DNA from 4 places in the Buttiauxella sp. AC142 genome. Region 3 is predicted to be linked to each of the others. Evidence: predicted binding sites of a transcription regulator. Region 3 holds the regulator's gene; each other region holds the start of a gene.
What was found. Region 3 encodes Fur, which represses iron uptake genes when iron is present. Its sites were predicted from a motif close to ATAATAATGAGAACNACTATCAA; they were not measured.

Region 1 (7,631 bases), 160 kb from region 3:
AGAATTAAGTACCACTACCTTGCATTTTGATAACCCGGAGGGCAGTAATCTGCTGGAAATTATTCCGCCGCAGCCGAAGTTATCCAATGAAGGCAATATTCTTGGCCATGAACCGCGTAAGCTGGGGATTGGTATGGAAGATATTAAAGTCGTGCCCGCCACGTAGTTGTCGGATGACGCTTGCGCTTATCCGACCTACGCAAAGAAACGTAGGGTGGATAAGCGCAGCGTCATCCACCATTTACATCAAATACTTATAAAACGCCCTGGCCTAACATCGCGTCGGCCACTTTTACAAAGCCCGCAATATTCGCGCCGCGAACATAATGCGTTTGTTTCTCTTCGCCGCCGTAGTTCACGCAGGCTTCGTGAATATCAAGCATGATGTGGTGCAGGCGAATATCCACTTTCTCCGCTTTCCAGCCCAGGCGTGCCGCATTCTGCGCCATTTCCAGGCCTGATGTCGCCACGCCACCGGCGTTGGCTGCTTTACCCGGTGCAAACAATACGCCCGCATCAAGGAACAGATTCGTCGCCTCAATAGTGGTGGGCATATTTGCGCCTTCAGCCACCGCTTTCACGCCGTTGGCGATAAGCGTGCGTGCCGCTTCGGTATCCAGCTCATTTTGCGTGGCACATGGCAGCGCGATATCAACCGGAACGCTCCACGGTTGCTGGCCTTCGAGATATTTCAGACCAAATTCGCGGGCGTAATCGGCCACGCGTCCGTCGCGGCTGGATTTAATCTCTGTCAAACGCGCCAGTTTTTCGGTGGTAAAGCCCGCTTCATCGACGACGGTACCGTTGGAGTCAGACGCCGTTACGACCCGAGCGCCCAATGACAGCGCTTTTTCGATAGCGTATTGCGCAACGTTGCCGGAGCCGGAAACCGCCACGCGCATGCCTTCAAAGCCCAGCCCGTGGCGTTGCAACATTGCATCGGTGAAATAAATCAGCCCGTAACCGGTGGCTTCCGGGCGAATCAGGCTGCCGCCGAATGACAAACCCTTGCCGGTAAACACGCAGGCAGTATTGTTGGAGAGCTTTTTCATCATTCCCGCCATAAAGCCCACTTCACGCCCGCCAACGCCGATATCGCCTGCCGGTACGTCAGTGTCTGGCCCCAGATGGCGATACAACTCCATCATCAGTGCCTGGCAAAAACGCATCACTTCGCCTTCGCTTTTGCCTTTCGGGTTAAAGTCGCTGCCGCCTTTACCGCCGCCCATTGGCAGCGTGGTCAGGGCATTTTTGAAGGTTTGCTCAAAGCCTAAGAATTTCAGAATCGAGAGGTTAACGGAGGGGTGGAAACGCATTCCTCCTTTAAATGGGCCAATGGCTGAGCTGAACTGCACACGCCAGGCGCGGTTTACCTGCACTTGATTCTTATCATCAACCCAGGTCACGCGGAACTGAATCACGCGTTCAGGTTCCACAAGGCGCTCTAAAAGTGCCGAATGGCGGTATTGCGGATTTTGCTCCAGGAACGGCCAGAGCGTGGTCATGACTTCGCGTACTGCCTGGGCAAATTCGGGTTGGTTTGGATCGCGTTGTTGAACAGAGGTCAGGAATGATTCGAGGGAAAGCGTGTTTTCCATAGTCCAAAAAGTCCTTGTAATAATAGATGTTATATATGCGTTGTGTTCTTCGAATATAACATTCACTTATTACTTAACCGCAAGCGATTTCTTTTTATTGCCGCCCGAGCTGTATTAGTGTTATTAATTTCCCTGCGTCATTATTCCATATAATCATGAATTTATTGCCTTTTTTGTATGGCCCAAGTGAATGGTTGAGGGTCAGAATCAATTGCGTGTCATCTATTTTACTTATTGATGCATAAGAGAAATCAAAGTAACGACCCACATGGCGGAACATAGCTTTGAATAAACTTTCTTTTGCGCAAAAGGCCATGGTTAATGCGTAATGGAAAGGGTAAGGGGATTGGCGCAACAGTTCTTTTTCTGCGCAATCTATAATCCCGCCATGAATTTCTTCGGCGATGTTTGGGGCAATAATTTCTTCATAGTCGATACCGATGCCTTCGCGCATATCCGCAGAATCAGCCACCACCGTCGCGAATGCCACATTGCCGCTGTGCGTAATGCTGCCGGTGAATCCGGGCGGCCAGCAGGGTTCACGGTGCAAGCCAATTCCCGGCACATAGTCATTTACGCCATGAAAACGTAGTGCTTCAGATGCCGCAATCCTTCCTGCCAGATGCTCGGCTTTGCGCTTAATAACGGCGTTGGATAAGCGAGGGTGGTGCGGCAGCCATAACAGGTCGTCGGGCTGAAAGGTTGTGGCGTCAAAATCCACGCGGACGATTCGTTGCCCAGTATTGGGGAAGCTGAAATTTGTGAGCTGGGTTTTCATGAGATGTTTCTCCCTCACCCTAACCCTCTCCCTGAGGGAGAGGGTTAGGGTACTCTCAGGAGAGGTAATTAGAAGTGCGTGTTCAAACTGACGTAGTAAGTACGGCCTGACTCGTTATAGGTCGCGGCACCTGCGCCGTACATATAACCATTGTCACCACCCGTCGTCTGGGCATTGCCCGCACGCCAGTGGCGCTCGTCAAACAGGTTGTCTATACCCGCCGTCAGGCTCACATTCTTCGTCGCATCCCAGGTTCCGCTCAGGCCAACGATGCTGTAAGGGCTAACTTCGTTAGTTTCTGGGCCCGTTGCTGGCTGGCCTTTGTAGTTGTATTTCTTCGGCTGTTGTTTGCCGTACCACGTAAAGGTGGATTGCACAGAAACGTCCTGGCGAATCTGCCAGCTCAGCGTTGAGTTGAGCGTGTATTCCGGGATAACAGAAAGACGCTCGCCGGTTTCTTTGTTCTTACTTTCCAGCATATAGGTGACGTTGTTCGTCCAGCTTACCGTGGTGGAAACTGGAACGTTTAACGTTCCTTCAAGCCCTTCTACCAGTGCTTTAGGAATGTTTTCCCACTGGTAAATATCGGTCTTGGTTTTGCCGGAAGAGGTCTGGCCGATAGGAGCATAGCCCGCTTCGATTTTGTCTTTGTAATCGTTACGGAACCAGGTCACACCTGCGAGCCAGCCGTCTTTTTTGAACTCAAGGCCAATCTCTTTGTTAACGCTGGTTTCAGCCTTAAGGTCTTCGTTACCCATCATGTAACAGCCCACGCCAGTGCTGCTTGCGTAGCAACCCTGTCCCTTGCTGTACAGAATGTAGTTCGGGTTAGTTTGATACAGGCTCGGCGCTTTATACGCCTGGGCGATACCCATTTTCAGCGTGAAATAATCCCCTAAACCTTGCGACAGGTTGAGTGACGGACTCCAGTTGCTGCCAACAATGCTGTGGTGATCAAAACGCACGCCCGGCGTCAGCATGGTGCTGTCCGTCAGCTCCATATTGTCTTCGGCAAACAGCGAGAAGATTTCAGCCTGGGAATACGGGCTACGACCAGTGCTGGATGAACCTGGAACCGGCCCGCCCATGAAGGTCTGGTTGTTTGAAGACAAATCTTTCATCTTCTGCTGGTTCCATTCGGTGCCCAGCGTCAGGTTCTGATTCACGATAAAATCAATCGGGATATTCACATCGCTGTGCAGCAGCACGTCGCTCAAATCGATATCGCTGAATTGATCGCTGGAGAAAATCCCTTCGGTGCCACCGGCCAGGCCTTCTTGCATACGCGAGTTGCGCGTATGTTCGTACTGCACCCAGTTGCTGGTGGTCAGGCCGTTATCCCAACCGCCATTCCAGGTCAAAGAGTAGCTCTGGCGGTACAGACGGTTTGTCTCTTCGCCATAGTTATCTTTAACGATTTTGTTGGTGTTGGTGTTTTGGGTATCGCCGGAATACAGGTTGCCCTGGCGGCTGTAGCCCGCTTCCAGTTCCAAAGATTGCATCGGCGCAAAGTCCCAACGCACCACGCCGTTGATGTCTTTGTTAATCACACCCTCGCGCCCGGCGGGCAGCGTATCGGCGTAAATACCAGTACGTTCAGACTGGTGACCCTGGTTGATATCCCATGCATCGGCCTGGGTTTTATCGAGGTTGCCGTACAGGCGGAAGCTGAAATCCCCGCCCAGCGGGCCATTCAGACTAAAGTTGGTGCGCTTGGTGGAACCTTCGTCTTTGTGTTCCGGCGCATTCAGATAGGTGTTCCAGGAACCGTGCCATTCGTTGGTGCCTTTTTTGGTGATGATATTCACCACGCCGCCAGCCGCGCCGTTGCCGTAACGTGCGGCGGCTGGGCCACGAATAACTTCAATACGTTCAACCATTTCTGGCGGAACCCAGCTTGCATCACCGCGAGTATCACGCTCGCCACGCCAGCCCAGACGCACAGAGTTACGGCTGGTCACGGGTTTTCCATCAATAAGAATCAGCGTGTTTTCCGGGCCCATGCCGCGAATATCAATCTGGCGACCGTTGCCGCGCTGGCCGCTGGTGGAGTTACCCGTCAGGTTAACGCCCGGCATAGTACGAACGATTTCGGAAATATCACGCGCCGGTGGGCGCTTTTTGAGTTCTTCTGCTGTGATGGTCGAAACGCCTGGTGCCTGCAAATTTTGCTCGGCAGCGGTAACAACCAAAGTGTCTTCATGAGTGAGCGAGTCGTCGTTGCTGGGTGCCGCGGCTTGCGCCGTTGCCGGTGCCGCTTGATCTGCCGCAAAGGCAGGTTGGGCGACCCCGTAAATCCCCAGTTTGATCAGCATCGCGAGGGAATAGTTAATTTTATTATTCATTATGGCGGCCTGCTTTTCCGCTTCGCCCGGTGTCATTCCATTCCCATAGGGATCGGGCGCAGCATGGTTTTCACTTAGTCATACCGGGATCTGTCCAGCATTCGCCCTGAAATGAGGGAATCGTGCCTTCAAGTTCGGCAATTTATTGTTTTTGCACTCGGAAGCTGGTAGCTCAAAGCGCGGAAATACGCTATTGCAAATGAAAATAATTATCAATAGTATTATCAATATATTTCAGGTTTATTGATCGTTTGCATTGATTTCATAGGGTTGTGTTCAAGTGGCGAATTTACAGACAGGAAGTAAGAGCTGGTGGCAGGAAAAACAGGCGCAAGGGATCCCCGCCGTTACCTGTAAAAGTGACAATCAGTGTGAGGTGCGTTTTTTGTGGCGTGATCCGCAAGGCTGCGAGAAAACCTCACCGATAAAGCGAGTCTGGATTTACATCACCGGCGTGACCGACCATCACCAAAAATCTCGCCCGCAAACTCTTGAACGCGTGCCGGGGACGGATGTCTGGCAGTGGCAAACTCGCCTCGGCAGCACATGGCGCGGAAGTTATTGTTTTATCCCGTCGGTCTGCGAAGAGGATTTCCCCGCGCAAGCGTTCGAGGGTATCGAACCGGCGCGTATGGCGCTGCGTGAAGGCTGGCGCAAACTGCTGCCGCGAGCCATTGCCGATCCGCTGAACCCGGAAAGTTGGCTGGGCGGCCGCGGGCATCCGATGTCCGCACTCCATCTTCCTGACGCGCCACCGCAGCCTGGTTGGGATAAGCCCAACACGCCGCATTGCGCAGTGCAATGCATCACATGGGACAGCCTGCGTCTGAAAAATCAGCGCAAAGTGTGGATTTTTGCGACCGGTGACGCACAACCCGAAGAGCGCCCACTGGCGATTTTGCTCGACGGCCAATTCTGGGCCGAAAGCATGCCGGTGTGGCCTGCGCTTCAGGCACAAACTGACGCCGGAGCGCTGCCGCCTGCGGTTTACGTGCTGATTGATGTTATCGACAACAACACCCGCAGCAACGAACTGCCGTGCAATGCGCAGTTTTGGCAGGCGTTGCAGGAAGAGTTATTACCGCATCTGCGCACCCTCACTCGCTGGAATGAGACCCCCGAAACCACCGTGGTGGCTGGGCAAAGTTTTGGCGGGCTTTCCTCGCTTTATGCGGCACTTCACTGGCCGGAAGAATTTGGCTGCGTGTTGAGCCAATCCGGGTCGTACTGGTGGCCTAACCGAGGAAGCAACCCGCAGGGCGGGCAGTTAATACAGCGACTCGAAGGTGGGCTGGTCTGTGACAAACCGCTGCGAATTTACCTTGAGGCAGGGGTCAGAGAACCTCTTATCCATCAGGTTAATCAACGAATTTATCCCTTACTACAACAAACACAGCGAGCAGTTTTCTACCGTCAGGTTGACGGTGGACACGATGCGCTTTGCTGGCGGGGCGGGCTGATCAACGGCTTAGCCTGGCTCTGGAAAGCGTCTCTTTGACAGGAGTGGAATGAAGTATGGAATTCAGTAATCCCTTCGACTCGCCGCAGAGTCGTTTTTTCATCCTTGAAAATGCCGCGAGCCAGTTCAGCTTATGGCCTGAACACTGTGCCTTGCCCGATGGCTGGCAGGTAGTTTGTGAACCGGCATCGAACGAAGAGTGCAATCAGTGGCTGCTCGCTAACTGGACCCAATTACAACCGGCAAACTTTGCGAAAGCAGAGGTGAAAGGTGAGTGAATTAATCATGGCGCCGATACTCGCACCCACCGAAACCCTGCCGCTGGTGGCGGCGCAACCCGGCATCTGGATGGCCGATCAGCTTTCGCCCCAGGCCAACGCGTGGAGCGTTGCGCACTATATTGAATTAAACTGCGGAGACGAACTTAACGGTGAGCTTAATGAAGCGCTGCTGTGCAAGGCGATAGTGGCGGGCATGAGCGAGGCGGATACGCTGAAAATGCGTTTTAGTGAAGTGGACGGCGAGGCGCGTCAGTGGGTCGATCCTGATGCAACATTTACAGCCCCGTTTTGCCGTGATTTACGCGGCGTCGCTGAACCTGAAACGGCTGCCCTGGCACTGATGCGTGAGGATCTTGAGCAGGATTTGCGTATCAGCAGCGGTAAACCGCTTTATCATCATCAGCTCATGCGTATCAGCGAAACGCGCTGGTTCTGGTATCAACGTTTTCACCATTTGGTGGTTGATGGCTTCAGTTTCACCGCAATTACCCGCCGTATTGCCAATATTTACAGTGCGTATTGTCAAAATCAAAATCCTGAACCCAGCCCATTTACCCCGTTTAGTGATGTTGTTGCAGAATACGAGCATTACCGCAAAACCGACGTCAGAATGCGTGATGCGGCATTTTGGGCTGATAAAACTCGCCAGCTACCGCCGCCTGCCACGCTTTCGGCAAAACCACTCACAGATTTGGGCTCCTCCACCCAACTGATTCGCCAGTCGCTGAGTTTTGAGAGCGCAGATTTCCACCTGCTGATGGATAACGCCCGCCAGAAAAACCTGACGGCCGCCGATATGGCATTAGGGCTGGTGGCGCTGTGGCTCGGGCGTTTAAGCGGGCGGGCTGATTACTCCGCGGGCTTTATCTTTATGCGCCGCATGGGGTCTGCTGCTTTGTGTGCAACCGGGCCAGTGCTGAATGTGTTGCCGTTTGGTGTACGCATCGAACCCGATTTTACCCTGCCGGAATTCGCCGCAAACCTTGCTAAAGAACTCAAAAGCCTGCGTCGTTATCAGCGCTACGATGCTGAACAAATCCTGCGTGATTCAGGGAAAGTGACCAGCGGTGAGCCGTTGTATGGCCCGGTGCTGAACCTGAAAATGTTCGATTACCGCCTTGATTTCAACGGCATCGAAGGCATTACGCATCAATTGGCTTCCGGCCCGGT
Region 2 (7,631 bases), 650 kb from region 3:
ATAAGCCTGTTCCCGGCTCACGACATGAACCCGAATATCTTCGTTTTCATCTGCCAGACCATGTATGCCCGTAGCGGTTGTCGAATCGACTTCCCCAACGAGAATAGATAAACGTTCGCTGGTGCCACCCGGGCTTGCCAGGTAGTTGATAACCGGTTTTGTACGACCAACAGACAGCCCGGCTTCTTCTACGGCCTCACGGCGCGCAACGTCTTCGACGCTTTCACCTTCTTCAATCATTCCGGCCACCAGCTCCAGTAACCATGGGCTTTCGCTGGTGTCATACGCTGCAATACGAATCTGTTGTATCAATACAACTTCGTCTCGCACAGGGTCATAGGGTAGCAGCACTGCGGCATGACCGCGTTCTAAAATTTCACGTCGGACTTCACCACTCATTTCGCCATTAAACAAGCGATGGCGGAATCGATAAAGATCCAACGAAAAAAAACCGCTATAAAGCGTTTCCCGTGCAATAATTTCAACATCGTTTTTCCCTAACGTGACAAGTTGAGGGTTTTGCTCAGTCATAGTAATTTCCTGATTTTTTATGGTCACGAGTGCGTAATTTCAAGCCAGTTTGACTGCCGTTTCATTTGCTATGTGGTAGATTGATGAAAATTAAGGGCAGATGGCACATTACGCCAAGCAGCCCAGCTGGCAGACTCTGCTAGAATCGGCGATCATTTTCGGCTCTTGTCAGCGCTAACAAACAATATTCTGCTTCACAACAAGGAATGCAAATGAAGAAACTGCTCCCAATTCTTATCGGTCTGAGCCTAACGGGTTTCAGTGCCATGAGCCAGGCAGAAAACCTGATGCAGGTTTATCAGCAGGCACGTGTAAGCAACCCGGACCTACGTAAATCCGCTGCTGACCGTGATGCCGCATTCGAAAAAATTAACGAAGCACGCAGCCCATTACTGCCGCAGCTCGGCCTTGGTGCCGATTATGAATACACTAATGGTTTCAATGATTCGAATGGCATCGACTCCAGCCAAACCAGTGGCTCTTTGCAGTTGACGCAAACCATTTTTGATATGTCGAAATGGCGTGCGCTGACCCTACAAGAAAAATCTGCCGGTATTCAAGACGTCACTTATCAGACCGATCAACAAACGCTGATTCTGAATACTGCGACGGCCTATTTTAATGTGCTGAGCGCCATTGATGCACTGTCCTTCACTGAAGCGCAGAAGCAGGCTATTTACCGCCAGTTAGACCAAACGACTCAACGCTTTAACGTTGGCCTGGTTGCTATTACCGACGTGCAGAACGCCCGTGCGCAATACGATAGCGTATTAGCAGACGAAGTGACTGCGCGTAACAACCTGGATAACTCAGTAGAAACGCTGCGCCAGGTGACTGGTAACTACTATCCGTCTCTGGCTTCGCTCAATGTTGATGGCTTCAAAACCAATAAGCCTGATGCGGTGAATAATCTGCTGAAAGAAGCAGAAAAGCGTAACCTGGCCTTGCTGCAAGCTCGTCTGTCTCAAGACTTAGCTCGCGAGCAAATCCGCTACGCAGAAACCGGCCATATGCCAACCGTGGGTTTAACCGCTTCTACAGGCGTATCTGATACCACTTATAGTGGTTCTAAAACCACCACTAGCAGCCAGGCATATAACGACAGCAACATTGGCCAGAATAAAATCGGCCTGAACTTCTCGCTGCCACTGTATAGCGGCGGTTCGGTGACTTCCCAGGTGAAACAAGCGCAATACAACTTTGTTGGTGCGAGTGAGCAACTGGAAAGCGCACACCGTAGCGTGGTGCAAACGGTTCGTTCTTCGTTTAACAACGTGAACGCGTCTATCAGTACTATCAACGCTTACAAACAAGCGGTTGTCTCTGCCCAAAGCTCTTTAGATGCCTCTGAAGCTGGCTATTCCGTGGGTACGCGTACCATCGTTGATGTGTTGGATGCGACCACTACGCTGTATAACGCAAAACAACAGCTCTCCAGCGCTCGTTATAACTACCTGATCAACCAGCTGAACATCAAGGCCGCATTGGGTACGCTTAACGAACAGGACCTTGTTGCGTTGAACGGAACGCTGGGTAAACCAGTGCCAACAACAGCTGAAAGTGTTGCTCCAGAAACACCAGACCAGAATGCGCGCGCTGATGGTTATACTGCTGACACAGCAGCGACCACTGAGACTGCGACGCCTGCAAAAGCGACTCCAGCTTCAGCAACAAGCAAAAAATCAGCTAACCCATTCGCTAACTGATCATAGTTCTCGGGGGCATGACAACATGCCCCCATCACAACTTACGCACTCGAACGTAAGGCAAAGTAAAGATCTCCCTCCAAACGGCCGTCATCGCTTTAATTTCAACCATTCATCCCCTATTCTAAGCACCATAACCACTGGGCTCAGGACAGAATAATGAAACGGACAAAAATCATAAATCACGCATCGTTCCGCAAAAGCTGGAACGCACGCCATTTGACGCCGGTCGCACTGGCAGTTACCGCTGTGTTTATGCTTGCCGGTTGCGAACAAAATGACGAAACAGTCTCCATGTATCAAAACGCGGATGACTGCTCACAAGCCAATCCAGGCAAAAGTGCCGAATGTACAACCGCGTTTAATAACGCGCTGAAAGAAGCAGAACGCACTGCTCCTAAATATGCATCGCGCGAAGAATGTATCGCTGAGTTTGGCGAAGGCCAATGTCAGCAGGCTCCAGCTCAAGCGAGCATGGCGGGTGAGCAAGCTCAGGCACAGCCGCAGCAAAGCGGCAGTTTCTGGATGCCGTTAATGGCAGGTTATATGATGGGTCGCCTGATGGGCGGCGGTGCAGGCTTTGCACAGCAACCTCTGTTCACCTCCAAAAACCCGGCAAGTCCGGCTTACGGCAAATATGCTGATGCCAGCGGCAAGAGCTATGGTGCAGCAACGCCAGGCCGCACCGCGACCGTCCCTAAAACAGCGATGGCACCAAAACCTGCGACCACCAGCACAGTGACTCGTGGCGGTTTTGGTGACTCCGTAGCGAAACAATCGACGATGCAACGCAGCAGCAGCGCAACAGGTTCTTCTCGCTCCATGGGTGGCTAAGAAATTATGGAAAGAATTGCGATTACTGAGCGCCCGGACTGGCGCGAGAAAGCCACAGAATACGGTTTCAACTTCCACACCATGTATGGCGAGCCGTACTGGTGTGAAGACGCTTATTACCAGCTGACGCTTCCACAGGTTGAACGCCTGGAAGAAGTAACTGCTGAACTGCATCAAATGTGTCTGAAGGTTGTCGAAAAAGTCGTGAGTAGTGATGAGCTGCTGGCTAAATTCCGCATCCCTAAACACACCTGGGAGTTTGTGCGCCAGTCATGGCGTACCCAGCAGCCATCACTTTACTCGCGTCTTGATATCGCGTGGGATGGCGTGGGCGAACCTAAACTTCTGGAAAATAACGCCGATACGCCAACCTCTTTGTATGAAGCGGCATTCTTCCAGTGGATCTGGCTTGAAGATCAGGTTCAGGCTGGGAATCTCCCGGCGGGAAGCGATCAGTTCAACAGCCTGCAAGAAAAGCTGATCGAGCGTTTTGCTGAGTTAAAACAACAGCACGGCTTTAATCTGGTGCATTTTGCCTGCTGCCAGGACACCGTAGAAGATCGCGGCACCGTCCAGTATTTGCAAGACTGCGCAGCCGAAGCAGAAGTGGCGAGCGAATTCGTCTACATGGAAGACATCGGTTTAGGCGAGAAAGGCCAGTTCACGGATTTGCAGGATCAGGTTATCAGTAACCTGTTCAAGCTCTATCCGTGGGAATTCATGCTGCGTGAAATGTTCTCCACCAAACTCGAAGATGCTGGCGTTCGCTGGCTGGAACCTGCCTGGAAGAGCATTATCTCCAACAAAGCATTACTGCCAATGCTGTGGGAAATGTTCCCGGACCATCCCAACTTGCTGCCTGCTTATTTCGCCGAAGATAACTATCCACAGATGGATAAGTATGTCGTGAAGCCTATCTTCTCTCGCGAAGGTGCAAATGTGAAGATCATCGAAAACGGCGAAGAAATTGCCCGTGTCGATGGCCCATACGGCGAAGAAGGCATGATCGTCCAGCAGTTCTATCAGTTGCCTAAATTCGGCGATAGTTATGTGCTGATCGGAAGCTGGCTCATCAACGATCAACCGGCGGGGATCGGCATTCGTGAAGATCGAGAATTAATCACTCAGGATCTATCACGTTTCTATCCGCATGTGTTTGTAGAGTAATAAATTAAAGGCGCGAAATTCGCGCCTTTAGCTAACCGATCTGAACTGAAAGCATACTTAACGATCCCATCTCAATACCGTCTGTCGGCAGCGTAATCGGCTCTTTGCCATCCCACGCCCCCAGGACATACAACAACGGCAAGTAATGATCGGCTGTTGGGTTTGATAACGAGCCGCCTTCATGCTGGAGATAGTTCACCAACGGGTGTTCAGCGACTGGCCCAAGCCATGTGAGATTATCTTTCACGTACTGGTTAAACGACTCAGCCCAGGGATACGGCGTATTTTCACCGTGCCAGCGTGCAGTGCGCAGGTTATGAACCACGTTGCCACTGGCAATCAGCATAATGCCCTGATCGCGCAGCGTCGCCAGCTTGCGGCCTATTTCAAAATGCCATGCGGCTGGTTTCGTGCTGTCGATACTGAGCTGCACCATGGGAATATCAGCATTCGGGTACATCTTAATAAGCACGCCCCAGGAGCCATGGTCAAATCCCCAGGCTTCTTTATCCTGCATTACCGGAACAGGAGCCAGTAAGTCGACTAACTGCTGGGCAATCTCAGGCGAACCGGGTGCCGGATAATGAGTATCGTAGAGAGCCTGCGGGAAACCACCGAAATCATGGATGGTTTTTGGCGTTTCCATTGCCGTAACACCCGTGCCTTTAGTGAACCAGTGCGCAGATACCACCACAATTGCTTTCGGGCGCGGTAAGGTCTCTCCCAAATGGCGCCATGCCTGGGTATATTGGTTATCTTCCAGCACGTTCATTGGGCTACCGTGTCCGAGGAACAGCGCAGGCATTCGTTGAATTGTCATGGTGGTGTCCTTTAATCAGGTCATTCAGTTTATGAAAACTACAGTACGCGTTTTTGCGTTATGAAGAACTCAGATAAGCATGATGAAGATCTTCAGGAAATTTGAATGTAAGCGATGTGTAAAGCTTCTCAACTGGCTCTCGATTTTTATCACGTCGCCCATTAATATGAATGAGAATCATTATCAAAAGGAGTGGTAAATGTCAGTACCCTTGATCCTGACCCTATTAGCCGGGGGAGCCACTTTCATTGGCGCTTTTCTTGGCGTGCTTGGCCAGAAGCCATCAAACCGTGTGCTGGCATTTTCCCTCGGTTTTGCAGCCGGCATTATGCTGCTTATCTCGTTGATGGAGATGCTGCCTGCCGCGCTTCGCACCGAAGGAATGTCGCCTGTGTTGGGCTACGGTATGTTCATGGTGGGTCTGTTGGGCTATTTCGCCCTTGACCGCGCCCTGCCCCATGCACATCCGCAAGATTTAATGGACAGCAAACCGCAGCCTCGCAATTTGCGTCGCACGGCGCTGTTGCTGACACTCGGCATTAGTTTGCATAACTTCCCGGAAGGCGTTGCAACTTTCGTGACGGCCAGCAGCAATCTGGAATTAGGAATGGGGATAGCACTTGCCGTAGCGTTGCATAACATTCCTGAAGGTTTAGCCGTTGCAGGCCCGGTTTACGCGGCTACCGGCTCGAAACGAAAAGCTATTTTTTGGGCGGGGATTTCAGGACTTGCCGAAATCCTGGGTGGTGTGCTGGCCTGGTTGATTTTAGGCCCGATGGTTTCGCCGGTTCTTATGGCTGCCATTATGGCCGCCGTGGCAGGTATTATGGTTGCGCTGTCGGTGGATGAACTGATGCCGCTTGCTAAAGAAATAGACCCGCACAACAACCCGAGTTATGGCGTACTTTGCGGTATGGCAGTGATGGGGTTTAGCCTGACGTTATTGCAAACCAATGGGATTGGTTGAAAAAAAGCCCGGTGTAGAAACCGGGCTTTTTGCTTTTTAGCTTAACTTTCTTAGATAAATGTTAGCTGGCTTTGCGTTCATGAGCCTGACGGTATTCCACCAGGTCTTCAATCGTCACCACAGCCATGTTGTGCTCACGGGCAAAGGTGATGCACTCAGGTGCACGCGCCATAGTGCCGTCGTCGTTGGTCAGTTCGCACAGCACACCGGCAGGTTTGAAGCCAGCAAGCGTCACTAAATCGATAGTCGCTTCAGTGTGGCCACCGCGAGTTAACACGCCACCAGGCTGAGCACGCAGCGGGAATACGTGTCCCGGGCGGTTCAGGTCGCTTGGTTTTGCGCCATCAGCAATGGCGGCACGAACAGTGGTAATACGGTCTGCGGCAGAAACACCGGTAGTCACACCGGTTGCAGCTTCGATAGTCACAGTAAACCCGGTGCCATAGGCACTGGTGTTGTTCTCAACCATCATTGGCAATTCGAGTTGTTTACGGCGTTCTTCAGTCAGGCACAGGCAAACAATACCGCTACCGTGGCGAATGGTCAGAGCCATTTGCTCAACGGTCATGGTTTCCGCAGGGAAAATCATGTCGCCTTCGTTCTCGCGATCTTCATCGTCAAGAACCATAACCCCGCGGCCTTCACGTAGTGCTTCAAGAGCGTGTTCTACGCGCTGTGTAGGGGTGCCAAATGCAGAAAGGAGCGTCTGATTCATGGTAAAAAAACCTCATTAAAATTATGGTTACCAGAATCAGGGCAGTCTTAGGAGCTATAAAAATAACGTGAGCAGGCTTAAAAGCTTGAGCTTAGTCGTTACTCTCTCCCATCCGGACTATAACCGTCGGCTCCGGAATTACACCGGATCTGCTGACCTCCAGATTGCTCTGGAGCGCTCGCGGGCTTTCAGCGTTCGCTGATTTACCGCCGGTGGGGAGTTACACCCCGCCCTGAGAATAAGCAGACTTACTATAACGCCGATGATTTTCTCTGGCAACGCCAAACCTTAGAACATTTCGGGTTTCTAAGGAGGCTCGCAGGCATTACAATTAATGCTAATACCGTAAGACAATCCCGTAAGATTATGGAAGCCGCTATGATTGACCCGAAAAAAATTGAACAGATAGCTCGCCAGGTCCACGAGTCAATGCCGAAAGGGATTCGTGAATTCGGGGATGATGTCGAGAAGAAAGTTCGCCAGGTTTTACAGTCACAGTTAACGCGTCTGGACCTGGTTAGCCGTGAAGAATTTGATGTGCAGACGCAAGTGCTACTGCGCACTCGCGAAAAACTGGCATTACTGGAACAGCGTTTGAGCGAACTGGAAAGCCGTAGCGTTCAGGCTCCGGATGTCGCACCGCCAACAGAACCGCAGATGTAAAAAACGCCCCGGCTGGGGCGTTTTACTTTGCGTGGTAGAGACTCAATTTCGTGGCTTACGCCTCGTGGCTCTGAATCTTTTTAATGATGTTGGTGGTTGAACAACCATCTTCAAAGTTCAGCACCATCACCTCACCACCGTTAGCCCAGACTTCTTTACTCCCGGCGATATCATCCGGTTTGTAATCGCCACCTTTGACCAGCAAATCAGGCAACACTTCGCCGATTA
Region 3 (7,631 bases):
GTCATTGGGTTCACGCCGAAAAACCTGATGCTGTTTTGCGCGCAATTCATCGTTATATTGATGAATCCGCAGCAAACTGATTAAAAACAAACCGACTGGCCGCAAGTTGCGGCTAACGCGTTGGCGCGCAAGCCATGCTGATGTATGATTGCGCGCTAAATTGCGCCAGAGCACCCCGCTCAGTGCCACCTGAATTCCCTGTCAGTAGTCTAATCATGGCAAAAGAACAAACGGACCGTACTACATTAGATCTGTTCGCGGACGAGCGTCGCCCGGGGCGACCAAAAACAAATCCGCTAACGCGTGATGAGCAATTGCGTATCAACAAACGCAATCAACTCAAGCGCGATAAAGTACGCGGCCTGAAGCGAGTGGAGCTAAAGCTCAATAACGATGCGGTAGATGCTCTCAACCAACTGGCTGAAGCGCGCAATATCAGCCGTAGTGAGCTGATTGAAGAGATACTACTCGCACAACTGAAGCAGCATCTCAGTTAGTTTTAGTGCTATGTCCTGGTATGCAATGTTGCAGTCTGTGCACACCGGGGCGATAGCAGTTTCCGCACCACGAAGTGTTCTGCTATGATTGCCCTATCTGTGGCCAAATAGCAGCCACCATACCATTAAGTATCAAGAGGTTATTTTACTCATGGCAATCGTAGGCATTTTTTTCGGCAGCGACACTGGTAACACCGAAAATATCGCGAAAATGATTCAAAAACAGCTCGGTAAAGAAGTTGCTGAGGTGCATGACATTGCTAAGAGCAGCAAAGAAGACCTGGAAGGCTTCGATATTCTGCTTCTCGGCATCCCAACGTGGTATTACGGTGAAGCACAATGCGACTGGGATGATTTCTTCCCGACGCTGGAAGAAGTTGATTTCAATGGCAAACTGGTTGCTCTGTTCGGCTGTGGCGACCAGGAAGATTACGCAGAATACTTCTGTGACGCGTTAGGTACTATCCGCGACATCATTGAGCCACGCGGCGCAGCTATCGTCGGTCACTGGCCAACTGCGGGCTACCATTTCGAAGCCTCTAAAGGCCTGGCTGACGACGATCACTTTGTCGGTCTGGCTATCGATGAAGATCGTCAACCAGAACTGACGGCTGAACGCGTTCAGAAATGGGTCAAGCAAGTTTCTGACGAGCTGAACCTGGCTGATATCATCAACGCCTGATTCTGGATGTGACGCAGCTTTTAAACGGGTTGCGTCACATTGATAGATATTATCGATTAAAATAATTGCTACAAATTTTTAACTTTTCAGTTTGTCCCTGTACAATGACCTCCTGATCAAAAAGCTAGCAAGGCAAACAAATCGCGACTCAGCCGCCATTTTTTAGCTTGATTATGCATAATACTTGCGGTTCCCATTTAGAAGTGGCAGTTCTATAATGAGACGCATTCATCTTAACGCTCACCCTGAGTCCGAGCGAATCGTTAAGCAACAGGACAATTTCCGCATGACTGACAATAATACCGCATTAAAGAAAGCCGGCTTGAAAGTCACGCTTCCGCGATTAAAAATCCTTGAAGTGTTGCAGGGGCCGGTGAACCACCACGTCAGTGCGGAAGACCTCTATAAACGTCTGATTGATATGGGTGAAGAGATTGGTCTCGCCACCGTATATCGTGTACTCAACCAGTTTGATGATGCAGGCATTGTGACTCGTCATAATTTCGAAGGCGGCAAATCCGTATTCGAACTGACGCAGCAGCATCACCATGACCATCTGATCTGTCTGGATTGCGGCAAGGTTATTGAATTCAGTGATGATTCAATCGAAGCCCGCCAGCGCGAAATCGCAACACGTCATGGCATTCGTCTGACTAACCACAGCCTGTACCTTTACGGTCACTGCGCTGAAGGTGATTGCCGTACTGATGAAAACGCACACGAAATCAGCGAAAGGTAATCCGTATATTCTGGCTTCTGATTCAGGAGCCATGCATAAAAAAACCGGTGAGGACACTCACCGGTTTTTTTATGGCTTACGCACTACCATTATTTGTTGTTAGCGCGAATCTCTTGCCAGATTTTATCGCATTTAGCTTTTACCGCCTGATCATTACCCGTGCGGGTCGCCTGAATACAGTTCTGGTAATCCAGGGTACGAACCGTTTCTTTCTTCGCGAAATCCTGATGCTCTTTTTCCTGAGCCAGTACATTCAACACGCTTTGGCAGGCCTGAATTTTATCCGGATTACCTTCTGCGGTGTTAATACAGGCGCTATACGCTTGTTTTAGTTTCGTATCTTCCGGAGCCGTTTTAGGTTGTTGCTGCGCACACGCACTCAAACCTAACGCCATCACCACTGTCAGAACGATTTTTTTCATGCTTGATATCCTTAAGAAAACCGGGCGTTTTCACGCCCGGATTCGAATCAGAAGATGGTGAACGGTGCGATAACAATGAATTTCACGTCACGCTCATCCTGGAAGATGTTGCCGTAACCACCGCCCCAGCTTGGGATGTCGGAATGGTTGTCGTACTGAGTGAAGTGCAGTTTGAACAGAGTGCCTTTCGCACGGCCATCCTGAACGGTATACAACGCATCAAGGCTGTACGCAGATTCTTTCAGGCGGTTATCCGCATCGTAGTAACCGTCTGTGGTTGGTTTGGAGCTTGGTTTGGCATCCCATGCGTAAACATAAGAAGCGCCCACCGCCCAACCCGCAAGATTCCAGTTGCTCAGGTCATACATCGCGCCTGCAAATACCGCTTTTTCACCGTTGGCGTTGAAGTCAGAGCGGTTATCCCACCACACATCAAGACGACCGTTGGAAGAGGCGTAGGTTGGCGTCATACGCTGTAGGAAGTAGCCCTGTTGGCCATCAGCCTTAACCATGGTTCCTTCAAGGCGCAAATCAACCTGGCCGACTCTGTATCCGAGAGTCAATGCCTGCAACCATGCGGTGCCGTCGTACAGATCGTTCACACTACCGTCAGAAACTTTGTCACGCGTGCCGTAGAACTGGTAGCTGGTGGTTAACGGGCTGCCCGCGATATCAAATTTGTAGCTCGCCTTAGTGAAATACTGATCAACATAACCTTCAGCCTGGCCAAATGCGGCCTCAAGAATCAGGTTATTTTTGAAGTCATATTTCGCGCCAAGTGAATGTAAGTATTCAACTTTGGTGTTCTTATCGTTCTGATAGAACTTGTCCATTTCCAGGTGCCACGGAGCTTTATACTCGTTGGTCCACATGTAGGAGAAGCTCAACGCACCAGAATCGCCATAGTCAAAGTTTGCACCAGCTTCTGCGCCCTGGTAAGTACCAGGCATGAAGCTCCAGTGTGGTGCTAACAGAGTTTGACCGGTTGGCTGAATGTAACCACCACGCGCCCATACCGGGCCGTATTTGAATTTAGCCGCTGCTTTATAGAGGCTGATGCCGCTCTTATCGCCGGAATAATCTTCGTCATAAGCTTTGTTAGAAGAGGAGAATGCGATTTCGTTTGGGTGACCGCTGTTAGCGTTTTCTGCCATTTCGATAGCAGTAAAGGCCGCAACGTCCAGACCAAACATGTCTGCGGCATAACCTGACTGGAAGTCCAGGTTTGCGTTCCATGTGGAGTGCGCAAGGTTAGTTTCGTATTTACCCGTTGTGACGTCTTTACGGTCACGCTCACGCTGCCAGTAATAAACGCCGCCGGTCAGCGTTGAATCATCAATAAAACCTGCTGCCGTTGCCTGAGGGATGACCACTAATCCTGAAAGAGCCGTAACACCTGCGATTGCAAGCGCCAGCGCACTACGTTTGCCACTAAACGTACGCATAGAAAATTCCTCTTTGACGAATAAATAATCGCTGGACGTTAAAAGACGTCATGTAGCGAAAAAAGTAAAAATGCCTAACGGCTAAAGCGGTTATGAATATTTGCCCGCATTACTGCTTCCTTAAGACTATTTTTCGCGACGCGAATTATCAACGACTTTGTAAGAGTTCATTCCGATATTATGACAGAGAGCACATAATTTATGAGTATTTGTAACAAATGACGACTCAAGAGTTTTATCTGGATAATTGAAATTATTAACATACAAAACTCTACATGAGAGCGCTCACATAATTAAACAAAGAATTATTAATGTTCCGATATTGACCGTGAAAATTTTGCAGTGAGGAGCGCAAATAACATTAATTCGCAACGCGAATGTGAAGAAATGTTTAACCAGATGATTCTAAAGCGAAAAAAAAACGCCGCGATTTGCGGCGTTTTTGTCATACATTGACCATGTAACCTTAGGGTTATTCGCCCATTTTGGCCCAGGTATCACGCAGCCCGACGGTACGGTTAAACACCAGTTTTTCAGCTGTTGTATAACGGCTATCCAGGCAGAAATAACCTTCGCGCTCGAACTGATACGCTTTGCTGATTTCGGCATTTTTCAGGCTTGGCTCGACAAAACCTTGCTTGATGACCAGAGATTCCGGGTTAATTGTGGCCAAGAAATCTTCAGCAGCCCCAGGGTTCGCCACGCTGAACAAACGGTCGTAAAGACGGATTTCAACCGGCAATGCATGTTCAGCACTGACCCAATGAATTACACCTTTCACTTTACGTCCATCAGCAGGGTCTTTGCTTAATGTGTCCGGATCGTAGGAGCAATGCAGCACGGTGATGTTCCCTGCTTCATCTTTCTCAACACGATCGGCTTTAATCACATATGCATTACGCAGACGAACTTCTTTGCCCAGCACCAGACGCTTGTACTGTTTGTTGGCTTCTTCACGGAAGTCAGCGCGGTCGATGTAGATTTCACGGCTAAACGGCACCTGACGGCTACCCATCTCTGGTTTGTTAGGATGGTTAGGCATCGTGACCATTTCAACTTCGCCCTGCGGGAAGTTTTCAATGATAACTTTTACCGGATCCAGAACCGCCATCGCACGCGGCGCGTTCTCGTTCAGGTCGTCACGGATACAAGATTCCAGGGCAGCCATTTCAACGGTGTTGTCTTGCTTGGTCACACCAATGCGCTTACAGAATTCACGAATAGAAGCGGCAGTGTAACCACGACGACGCAGACCAGAGATGGTCGGCATACGTGGGTCATCCCAACCCTCTACAACCTTCTCAGTCACCAGCAGGTTCAGCTTGCGCTTGGACATGATGGAGTATTCGAGATTCAGGCGTGAGAACTCGTACTGACGCGGGTGCGCAGGAATAGTGATGTTATCCAACACCCAGTCGTACAGGCGACGGTTGTCCTGGAATTCCAGCGTACACAGGGAGTGCGTAATGCCTTCCAGCGCATCGGAAATGCAGTGGGTGAAGTCGTACATCGGGTAGATGCACCACTTGCTGCCGGTCTGGTGGTGGTCGGCAAACTTGATACGGTAAATAACCGGATCGCGCATGACGATAAACGGCGAAGCCATGTCGATTTTCGCACGCAGGCACGCAGTCCCTTCAGCAAACTCACCGTTACGCATTTTCTCAAACAGCGCGAGGTTTTCTTCAACGGTGCGGTCGCGATATGGGCTGTTTTTGCCAGGAGAGGTCAATGAGCCGCGATATTCACGGATTTGTTCCGGAGTCAGTTCATCGACATACGCCAGACCTTTATTGATAAGCTCAACCGCGTAGTTAAACAGCTGGTCGAAATAATCAGAGGAATAACGGATGTTGCCGGACCACTGGAAACCGAGCCATTCAACATCGTGCTTAATGGAATCAACGTATTCGATGTCTTCTTTTACCGGGTTGGTGTCATCGAAACGCAGGTTGCACTGGCCTTGATAATCTTGCGCGATACCAAAATTCAGGCAGATGGATTTTGCATGGCCGATGTGCAGATAGCCGTTTGGCTCTGGCGGGAAACGGGTGCAAATGCTGGTGTGCTTACCATTGGCCAAATCTTCATCAATAATCTGGCGAATAAAGTTAGTTGGGCGGGCTTCGGCCTCACTCATCGCGGGTTCCTCTGTGCAAAAACTTTAGTTATCCGCCCATGATCTTATAAGCAAGCGTCGGAAACAACCTTTTGTTGAATAAATAAGGGGATTGGGAAGGGTCGGCGGAAGCCATAAAAAAGCGGCTGGAGAAAAGACTCCCCAGCCGCTAAAGGCACAATCTTACCCTTCATACTTCAAGTTGCATCTTTGTTGGTTATGTTCACTCACCCGAATCACTTAGTACACTAAGCTCATCGGGACTCGTTCTCTTGCCGCCGCGATGCAACTCGCATTATTTTGGGTACATAACTCAGGAGCGATTATTTGCCTTTAATTTCATACAGAGGCGTTTGGCCTGCAACGACGGAACCTTGCGCCTGGATAACCAGACCGCTGTAGTCGTCGATATTGCTGCAAACAACCGGGCTAATCATGGAGCGAGCATTGGCGTTCAGGAAATCAAGATCCATTTCCAGAATCGGCTGGCCTGCAACCACTTCAGCACCCTCTTCTACCAGGCGAGTAAAGCCTTGTCCGTTCAGCGCGACGGTATCAATGCCCATATGGACAACGATCTCAGCACCCTTTTCGGTTTCCAGACAGAACGCATGGTTAGTATTGAAGATTTTCACGATAGTACCGGCAGCTGGTGCGACAACTGTTTTCTCAGTTGGCTTAACAGCAACACCATCACCTACCGCTTTGCTGGCGAAAGCTTCATCAGGAACCTGCTCCAGCGCTACCACATCACCCGTTACTGGTGAAACCAGTGCCGCGATGGTTACAGCGTTTGGAACTGCCTGTGGTTTTGCAGCAGCGACTGGCGCAGCGGTCGCAGAAGCGGCAGCCGGAGCAGCAGCAACGTCGCCTACTGTTTTCATTGCGTTAGCAATTTTCTCAGCCACAAAGCCGACGATGATTTGCACGCTGGTTTTGTTCAGACGGATAACACCGGTGGCACCCAGGCGTTTAGCCAGAGATTCGTTCACCAGTGAAGAGTCTTTCACGTTCAGGCGCAGACGAGTGATACACGCGTCGATACCTGTCAGGTTTGCAGAACCACCTACAGCCGCAATGTACTGACGAGCCAGCTCAGAAACATCCTGATTGGTGTTGGTGCTGACATTCACGTCCTGACCATCAGCTTCATCACCTGCAACAGCCAGTTCACGACCTGGAGTCAACAGATTGAATTTGTTGATAGTAAAGCGGAACACAACGTAGTAAATCACGAAGAACACAAGGCCTTGCGGAATCAGCATGTACCAGTGAGTTGCCAGTGGGTTACGGGAAGAAAGCACCATATCCACCAGACCCGCACTGAAGCCGAAACCTGCAATCCAATGCATGCTTGCTGCGATGAATACGGAAATACCGGTCAGCACTGCGTGAATCAGATACAGAACGGGAGCCACGAACATGAAGGAGAATTCCAACGGTTCAGTGATACCAGTAAAGAAGGCAGCAAACGCACCTGCCATCATGATACCCAATACTTTGGCTTTATTTTCAGGACGCGCGCAGTGGTAAATTGCCAGCGCAGCACCTGGAAGACCGAACATCATGATTGGGAAGAAACCAGCCTGGTAACGACCAGTAATACCAACAATACCCGTACCTTCAGCGATAGATTTAGCACCGCCAAGGAACTTAGGAATGTCGTTGATACCGGCAACATCGAACCAGAACACGGAGTTCAGGGCGTGGTGCAGACCAACTGGAAT
Region 4 (7,631 bases), 1.9 Mb from region 3:
TTGTCATTAATGGCTTTTCGCCAACCAGCCAGATGTGTACGTGGTGAACATTACGAACTTCTGGGATTGTTCTGGCTAATTTCCGCTTCAAAACAGTGATATCAATGGAGTGAGGTGCGCCTTCGAGCAGCTCGTTGACACTCTCTTTAAGTAAATTCCACGCACTGCGCAGCACCAGGCACGAAACCAAAATAGAAAGGATCGGGTCAATGGGCGTCCATCCCGTCCACAGAATGATCAGTGCCGCAGCAATCGCGCCTACAGAACCCAGTAAATCCCCCAGAACATGCAGTGCCGCAGCGCGCACATTAATATTCTTTTCTTCATTTCCGCGATGCAAAATCCAGAAAGAAAACAAATTCGCCAGCAATCCTGCAAACGCAATAATCAGCATTGTCCAGCCTGCGATCGGTTGCGGATGATAAAAACGGCTTATCGCTTCCCAGACAATCAATACGGTAATGACCACCAGAGCAATAGCATTCACAAACGCAGCAAGCGTGGTCAGCCTTAACCAGCCGAAAGTATGACGGGCATTGGGTGGACGCCTGGCAAACCGCACAGCCAGCAACGCGACTAACAATGCTGCGGCATCAGTGAGCATGTGGCCTGCGTCGGCAAGCAAAGCAAGCGACCCGGAAATAATCCCGCCGATGACTTCTGCCACCATAAAGAGGGCCGTGATGGCAAACGCCCAAAGCAGGCGTCTGGAATTGGTATCACCGGAGGAATGTTGATGTGTATGCGCCATGGTTTCTTCTATTTTCGCAAAACAACGATGCGCTAATTATAACCACTAACGCTGATTAACTTATTGAATAAAACTCATAAAAAAGGAGAGCCTTAGCTCCCCCCTGGTTTAGCGGTGTTTCTTTTACTGTGAAGTGCCGTCCACTTTCGTGTTCACGTCATCACCGCTACCGGTTTCAACCTTTTGGTTGGTATCCGGGCATTTACCGTCTTTACACATCGAATTTTTATGGATTTCATCTTTGCTCATCCCGTCGCTGGTCATACCACTACTGCTGGTTGAGCCATTTGGATGAAGCATAGTGCCGCCATTATTGATATTGCTATTATCAACGCCTTTAGGCGCAAGGTTCTGATTCGCATCCGGTGCGACCTGGCCTGCTGACGCAGCGGCGTTTGCCTGGCCATTATTGTCACCGCTAGTATCTGCGGCCATTGCCAGACCACTGGCGACTGAAAGGGTTGCTGTCAGGAAAAGTGCGGTTAATTTTTTCATCATCATGCTCCTGTTCTGGTTGTTATTGCTGGATAACTTCTTCCAACAGTGCACTTGCTTTATTCTGAGCTTGCGCCATTTATCGACTAAATATGTCACCGATTAACATCACGTCAGAATACAATTTTGCTAAAGGACTACTTTTTAGTGTTAACAATTAAAAATTGTAGCGGTAAACCGGGGTTTTACCATTTTTTGACGCTTTTTAGGTCGTTTCCAGGAATATTCCGCCTGAAGTGTAAAAGCCCGTTTACACTTCATGCTTGAAGCGATAGATTGAAGGGATTGCAACTAAGCTAAATCTCAAGGCCATTCCCGGACATATCATGAATTATCAGAACGACGACTTACGCATCAAAGAAATCAACGAACTGTTACCGCCAGTAGCGCTGCTCGAAAAATTCCCTGCCACAGAAAAAGCCGCCGCCACAGTTTCTGGCGCGCGCAAAGCGATTCATAAAATCCTGAAAGGAAATGACGATCGTCTGCTGGTGGTTATTGGCCCTTGCTCCATTCACGACGTTAAAGCGGCGAAAGAATATGGCGCACGCTTGCTTGAGTTGCGTGAAGAGCTGCAAGGTGAGTTAGAGATCGTTATGCGCGTTTACTTCGAAAAACCGCGCACCACGGTTGGCTGGAAAGGTTTGATCAACGATCCAGAAATGGATAACAGCTATAAAATCAACGATGGCCTGCGCATTGCTCGTAAGTTGTTGTTAGACATCAACGACTCCGGCCTGCCTGCTGCGGGTGAGTTTTTAGATATGATTACCCCGCAGTACCTGGCGGACTTGATGAGCTGGGGTGCTATCGGTGCACGTACTACAGAATCTCAGGTTCACCGTGAACTCGCCTCTGGCCTGTCTTGCCCGGTGGGTTTCAAAAATGGCACTGACGGCACCATGAAGGTTGCCATTGATGCGATCAATGCGGCTGGCGCGCCTCACAGCTTCCTGTCTGTGACCAAATGGGGTCACTCAGCTATCGTCACCACCAGTGGGAATGGCGATTGCCATATCATTCTGCGTGGCGGTAAAGAGCCAAATTACAGCGCTGCTCATGTTGCGCAGGTTAAGACTGACTTGCAAAAAGCAGGTCTGCCAGCGCAGGTGATGATCGATTTCAGCCATGCGAATAGCAGCAAGCAATTCAGGAAGCAGATTGAAGTTTGTGCCGATGTTTGCCAGCAAATTTCAGGCGGTGATAAAGCCGTTACCGGCGTGATGATTGAAAGTCACCTGGTAGAAGGCAATCAGAGCCTCGAGAGTGGCGAACCGCTGGTTTACGGCAAAAGCGTTACCGATGCGTGTATTGGCTGGGAAGATACTGAAACTGTTCTACGTCAGTTGGCTGATGCGGTTAAAGTCCGCCGCGGTTAATTAGCAGTACAGTTGCATAAAAAAAGGCGTGGTTTTCACCGCGCCTTTTTCACATCTGTTGCGAATTACTTCGCTTTACCCTGATTTGCTACCGCTGCGGCTTTTGCTGCGATTTCGTCAGCATTACCCAAATAGTAGCGTTTCAGAGGTTTGAAGTTCTCGTCAAACTCATATACCAATGGCACGCCAGTTGGGATATTCAGCTCAAGAATTTCTTCTTCGCTCAGGTTATCAAGGAATTTAACCAGTGCACGCAGGGAGTTACCGTGAGCGGCAACAATGACGCGCTCGCCGCTTTTCATGCGTGGCAGAATGGTTTCGTTCCAGTAAGGAATAACACGATCGATGGTCAGTGCCAGGCTTTCAGTCGTTGGCAGTTCTTTGTCGGTCAGACTTGCATAACGCGGGTCATGGCCTGGGAAACGTTCATCATCGCGAGTTAATTCTGGTGGAGTCACAGCAAAACCGCGACGCCATTGTTTAACTTGCTCGTCACCATATTTCTCTGCGGTTTCAGCTTTGTTCAGACCCTGCAACGCACCGTAGTGACGTTCGTTCAGCTTCCAGGACTTCTCAACTGGCAGCCAGGCTTGATCCAGTTCATCCAGAATGTTCCATAGGGTATGGATGGCACGTTTCAGCACCGAAGTGTAAGCAAAGTCGAAGGAGTAGCCTTCGTCTTTCAGCAGTTTACCTGCAGCTTTCGCTTCAGTTTGACCTTTCTCAGACAGATCAACGTCATACCAACCAGTGAAGCGGTTTTCGTTGTTCCACTGGCTTTCACCGTGACGAACCAGAACCAGCTTAGTAACAGCCATAGTTTACTCCTTAATAAGCCTGCGATTAATGATAACGATTATCATTATATTGCCGCAAAGGGGCCAGCGGCAATGCTAAACGTTTAACATAGCGAAAAAGAGTGTGGAGTGTAAGGTGGATGTGAACGGTTGTTATATTTTTGTCGCTAAATGGCGGGAAATCCAGCGATCTGAATAATAATCGCCCTCCGTGAAGGAGGGCGAAAAACTTAGAGTGGAGTAAATTCGTACTCTGTAATGCTCAGATATTCATCATCGGGCTGTAACCAGCAATCGGGCTGCGGCCATTCAGGGTGGTTTGGGCTATCTGGCAGGAACTCGCTTTCCAGTGCCAGGCCCTGGTATGCGCTGTAAGTACCTTGTTCCCGTGCAGGCGTGCCATCAAGGTAATTACCACTGTAAAATTGCAGCGCTGGTGCCGTGGTGTAGACCGTCATTTGCAGTTTATTGTCGCTCGACCAGACGTGTGCTGCGGGCAGGCTGGCATCGCCTTGCGCCTGTAGTAAGAAAGCATGATCGTAGCCTTTCACCAGTACCTGATCGTCATCACTCAAGAAATCATCAGCGATAGTTTTTGGTGTGCGGAAATCAAAGCTGGTGCCATCCACATCTTTAAGCCCGGCTTGCGGAATACCGCTGCTGTCGACGGGCAAATAGCTGTCAGCCAACAATTGCAGACGATGCTGGCGAATATCATTCTGCTGTCCATCAAGGTTGAAATACGCATGATTGGTCAGATTCACCGGGCACGGCTTGCTGGTTTTTGCCCGGAACTCAACAGTAATGCAGTTATCTTCGGTTAACGCATAACGCGCCGTAGCGCGTAACTCGCCTGGGAAGCCCTGGTCGCCATCGTGCGAATCAAGCGTGTATAGCACTTCATGCTCGTTCTGACGCACAATGCGCCAGCGGCGGGTATCAAACCCGTCCGGGCCACCATGCAACTGGTGTGCGCCCTGATTCGCAGTGACGTTTACGGTAACACCGTCACGCTCAAACTGGCTGTTAGCAATGCGGTTGGCATAACGTCCTACGGTTGCGCCCAGATAAGCCGACTGATTCAGATAATCTTCCGGCGTTTCGCAGCCGAGCAGCGTTTCACGCACGCTGCCATCTTTCATCGGTACGCGGCATGACAGCAAAGTTGCGCCCCAGTCCATCACGGTGACAACCAGCCCCGCGCTATTGCGCAGGGTGGAGATGCGGAAAGGTTGCCCGTCTGGTGCGAGCTGTGGAGTCTCTTTTAGCATTGGCCAGCGCCCTCCGAAGGTTTGCAAACGTAGAAGGTTTCTTTGATACCGGTTTTCGATTCGTACTGTTTTTCGACCGCTTGTTTAACCGCTGGAACCAAATCTTCCGGGATAAGCGCCACGATGCAACCGCCGAAGCCGCCACCCGTCATACGTACACCGCCTTTATCGCCGATAGTCGCTTTCACGATTTCAACCAGCGTATCGATTTGCGGTACGGTGATTTCAAAATCGTCGCGCATTGATACGTGAGATTCAGCCATCAGCACACCCATTCGCAGCAAGTCACCTTTTGCCAGCGCGTCAGCGGCTTCAACGGTACGGATGTTTTCAGTCAGGACATGGCGCACGCGTTTAGCCACAACCGGGTCAAGCTCATGAGCCACTTCATTGAATTTGGACAGTTGCACGTCACGCAGCGCCTTCTGGCTGAAGAAACGTGCGCCCGTTTCGCATTGCTCGCGGCGGGTGTTGTATTCGCTACCGACCAGCGTGCGTTTGAAATTACTGTTGATGATGACAACTGCCACGCCTTTTGGCATCGAAACAGCTTTGGTGCCCAGCGTGCGGCAGTCGATCAGTAATGCGTGATCTTTCTTGCCTAACGCTGAAATCAGCTGATCCATAATTCCACAGTTACAGCCGACGAACTGGTTCTCTGCTTCCTGGCCATTCAACGCAATTTGTGAACCATCAAGGGACAGATGATAAAGCTTCTGGAACACCGTACCGACCGCCACTTCCAGAGAGGCTGATGAACTCAAACCCGCGCCCTGGGGTACGTTGCCGCTGATCACTAAATCAGCGCCACCAAAGTTCTTGTCACGTTTTTGCAGATGCTTAACAACACCGCGCACGTAGTTAGACCATTGCTGTGTATCGTGGCTCAGAATGGGTTTATCCAGTGAAAATTCATCCACTTGATTGTCATAATCCGCAGCGATGACACGAACCATGCGGTCGTCACGTTTCGCGCAGCTGATTACTGTCTGGTAGTCGATTGCGCAAGGCAGCACGAAACCGTCGTTGTAATCGGTATGTTCGCCAATCAGGTTTACGCGCCCCGGAGCCTGAATGGTGTGGGTCGCCGGATAGCCAAATTTCTCGGCAAAGATGTGTTGGGTATTATCTTTCAGACTCATTTTTTATTCTCCGGATTGGCGAAAGTGGATATCGGACACTGCACGCAAGCGTTCTGCGGCTTGCTCTGCGGTTAAATCACGTTGAGTTTCAGCCAGCATTTCATAACCGACCATAAATTTACGCACCGTCGCACTTCGCAGCAATGGAGGATAGAAGTGGGCATGCAGTTGCCAGTGACTGTTTTCTTCACCAGTAAACGGTGCGCCGTGCCAGCCCATAGAATAGGGGAATGAGCACTGGAACAGGTTGTCATAACGGCTGGTCAGATTTTTCAGCGCGACGGCTAAATCACTGCTTTGTTCTGCCGTTAAATCGGTGATGCGCAGGATATGCGTTTTTGGTAGCAGCAGCGTTTCGAACGGCCAGGCCGCCCAGTAAGGCACCACCGCAATCCAGTGTTCGGTTTCAACAACCGTGCGGCTGCCATCTTTAAGCTCGCGCTGTGCGTAATCGACCAGCATTGGCGAGCCATTTTCAGCAAAGTATTCGCGCTGCAATACATCTTCACGCGCCACTTCATTGGGCAGGAAACTATTTGCCCAAACCTGGCCGTGCGGATGCGGGTTGGAACAACCCATCGCCGCGCCTTTATTTTCAAAAACCTGCACCCACGGGTAGGTTTGGCCTAAGTCCGCAGTCTGTTCTTGCCAGGTTTTCACCACTTCTTCCAACGCGGCGACAGAAAGCTGCGGCAGCGTTTTACTGTGGTCGGGTGAAAAACAGATAACCCGGCTGGTACCGCGTGCGCTTTCACAACGTAACAGAGGATCGCTGCTTTCAGGTGCATCCGGGGTGTCTGTCATCAGCGCGGCAAAGTCGTTAGTAAAAACAAACGTGCCGGTATATTGCGGATTTTTATCGCCCGTTACGCGCGTATTACCAGGACACAAGAAACAATCCGGATCGTGCGTCGGTAAGGTTTCTTGGGACGGTGTTTCCTGCGCCCCTTGCCATGGGCGTTTAGCCCGATGCGGGGAAACCAGGATCCATTGTCCGGTCAATGGGTTGTAACGACGATGTGGATGATCCACCGGGTTAAACTGCTCCATCACATTTCCTTAGTCTGGATAACCTTGAGGATGGCGAGATTGCCAGCGCCAGGTATCATCTGCCATTTCTTGCAGAGTCCGGCTGACACGCCAGTTAAGTTCTTGGTCGGCTTTGGTGGCATCTGCCCAATAAGCGGGGAGATCGCCTTCACGGCGCGGGGCGAAGTGATAATTCACCGGCTTGCCGCAAGCGGTACTGAAAGCGTTGATCACATCCAGCACGCTGCTACCAACGCCTGCACCGAGGTTATAGATATGCACGCCAGGCTTGCCTTGTAGCGTTTGCATAGCAGCAACGTGACCGTCGGCTAAATCCATCACATGAATATAGTCGCGGACACCTGTGCCATCTTCGGTTGGGTAATCATTACCAAACACCGCCAGCGAATCGCGACGCCCGACGGCAACCTGCGCGATATACGGCATCAGGTTGTTTGGAATACCTTGCGGATCTTCGCCCATATCTCCTGACGGATGCGCGCCGACCGGGTTGAAGTAACGCAGTAAAGCCACGCTCCAGCTTGGCTGGGCTTTTTGTAAATCAGCCAGAATCTGTTCAACCATCAGCTTGCTACGACCATATGGACTTGCAGGCGTACCGGTCGGGAAGCTTTCAACGTAAGGGATTTGTGGCTGATCGCCATAAACGGTGGCGGAAGAGCTGAAGATGAAGTTGGTGACGTTGGCGGCACGCATCGCAGAAATCAGGCGCAAAGTACCGGTGACGTTGTTGTCGTAATATTCCA

Region 1: a site for Fur is predicted at 4,921-4,943, ahead of fes (enterochelin esterase). Genes of this name have one in related genera too.
Region 2: a site for Fur is predicted at 5,223-5,245, ahead of zupT (zinc transporter ZupT). Genes of this name have one in related genera too.
Region 4: a site for Fur is predicted at 3,466-3,488, ahead of gpmA (2,3-diphosphoglycerate-dependent phosphoglycerate mutase). Genes of this name have one in related genera too.

What each region holds. Positions count from the first base shown of each region.
Region 1 is NZ_CEEDCH010000001.1:983,396-991,026, forward strand. It holds gene opgB (phosphatidylglycerol--membrane-oligosaccharide glycerophosphotransferase) at 1-166, shown strand, start outside; gene gdhA (NADP-specific glutamate dehydrogenase) at 255-1,598, opposite strand; gene entD (enterobactin synthase subunit EntD) at 1,693-2,376, opposite strand; gene AC0IWZ_RS04430 (TonB-dependent siderophore receptor) at 2,445-4,721, opposite strand; gene fes (enterochelin esterase) at 5,002-6,219, shown strand; gene AC0IWZ_RS04440 (MbtH family protein) at 6,237-6,458, shown strand; gene AC0IWZ_RS04445 (amino acid adenylation domain-containing protein) at 6,466-7,631, shown strand, end outside.
Region 2 is NZ_CEEDCH010000001.1:492,088-499,718, reverse strand. It holds gene nudF (ADP-ribose diphosphatase) at 1-531, opposite strand, end outside; gene tolC (outer membrane channel protein TolC) at 738-2,237, shown strand; gene AC0IWZ_RS02260 (DUF1190 family protein) at 2,397-3,071, shown strand; gene AC0IWZ_RS02255 (glutathionylspermidine synthase family protein) at 3,078-4,238, shown strand; gene ygiD (4,5-DOPA-extradiol-dioxygenase) at 4,270-5,058, opposite strand; gene zupT (zinc transporter ZupT) at 5,258-6,025, shown strand; gene ribB (3,4-dihydroxy-2-butanone-4-phosphate synthase) at 6,087-6,740, opposite strand; FMN riboswitch at 6,837-6,984, opposite strand; gene ubiK (ubiquinone biosynthesis accessory factor UbiK) at 7,119-7,403, shown strand; gene hldE (bifunctional D-glycero-beta-D-manno-heptose-7-phosphate kinase/D-glycero-beta-D-manno-heptose 1-phosphate adenylyltransferase HldE) at 7,459-7,631, opposite strand, start outside.
Region 3 is NZ_CEEDCH010000001.1:1,141,239-1,148,869, reverse strand. It holds gene ybfF (esterase) at 1-80, shown strand, start outside; gene ybfE (LexA regulated protein) at 216-497, shown strand; gene fldA (flavodoxin FldA) at 649-1,179, shown strand; gene fur (ferric iron uptake transcriptional regulator) at 1,466-1,918, shown strand; gene chiQ (ChiQ/YbfN family lipoprotein) at 2,008-2,340, opposite strand; gene chiP (chitoporin ChiP) at 2,388-3,785, opposite strand; gene glnS (glutamine--tRNA ligase) at 4,258-5,925, opposite strand; gene nagE (N-acetylglucosamine-specific PTS transporter subunit IIBC) at 6,228-7,631, opposite strand, start outside.
Region 4 is NZ_CEEDCH010000001.1:3,078,419-3,086,049, reverse strand. It holds gene zitB (CDF family zinc transporter ZitB) at 1-751, opposite strand, end outside; gene AC0IWZ_RS14350 (YbgS-like family protein) at 875-1,252, opposite strand; gene aroG (3-deoxy-7-phosphoheptulonate synthase AroG) at 1,573-2,625, shown strand; gene gpmA (2,3-diphosphoglycerate-dependent phosphoglycerate mutase) at 2,691-3,443, opposite strand; gene galM (galactose-1-epimerase) at 3,653-4,693, opposite strand; gene galK (galactokinase) at 4,687-5,835, opposite strand; gene galT (galactose-1-phosphate uridylyltransferase) at 5,839-6,885, opposite strand; gene galE (UDP-glucose 4-epimerase GalE) at 6,895-7,631, opposite strand, start outside.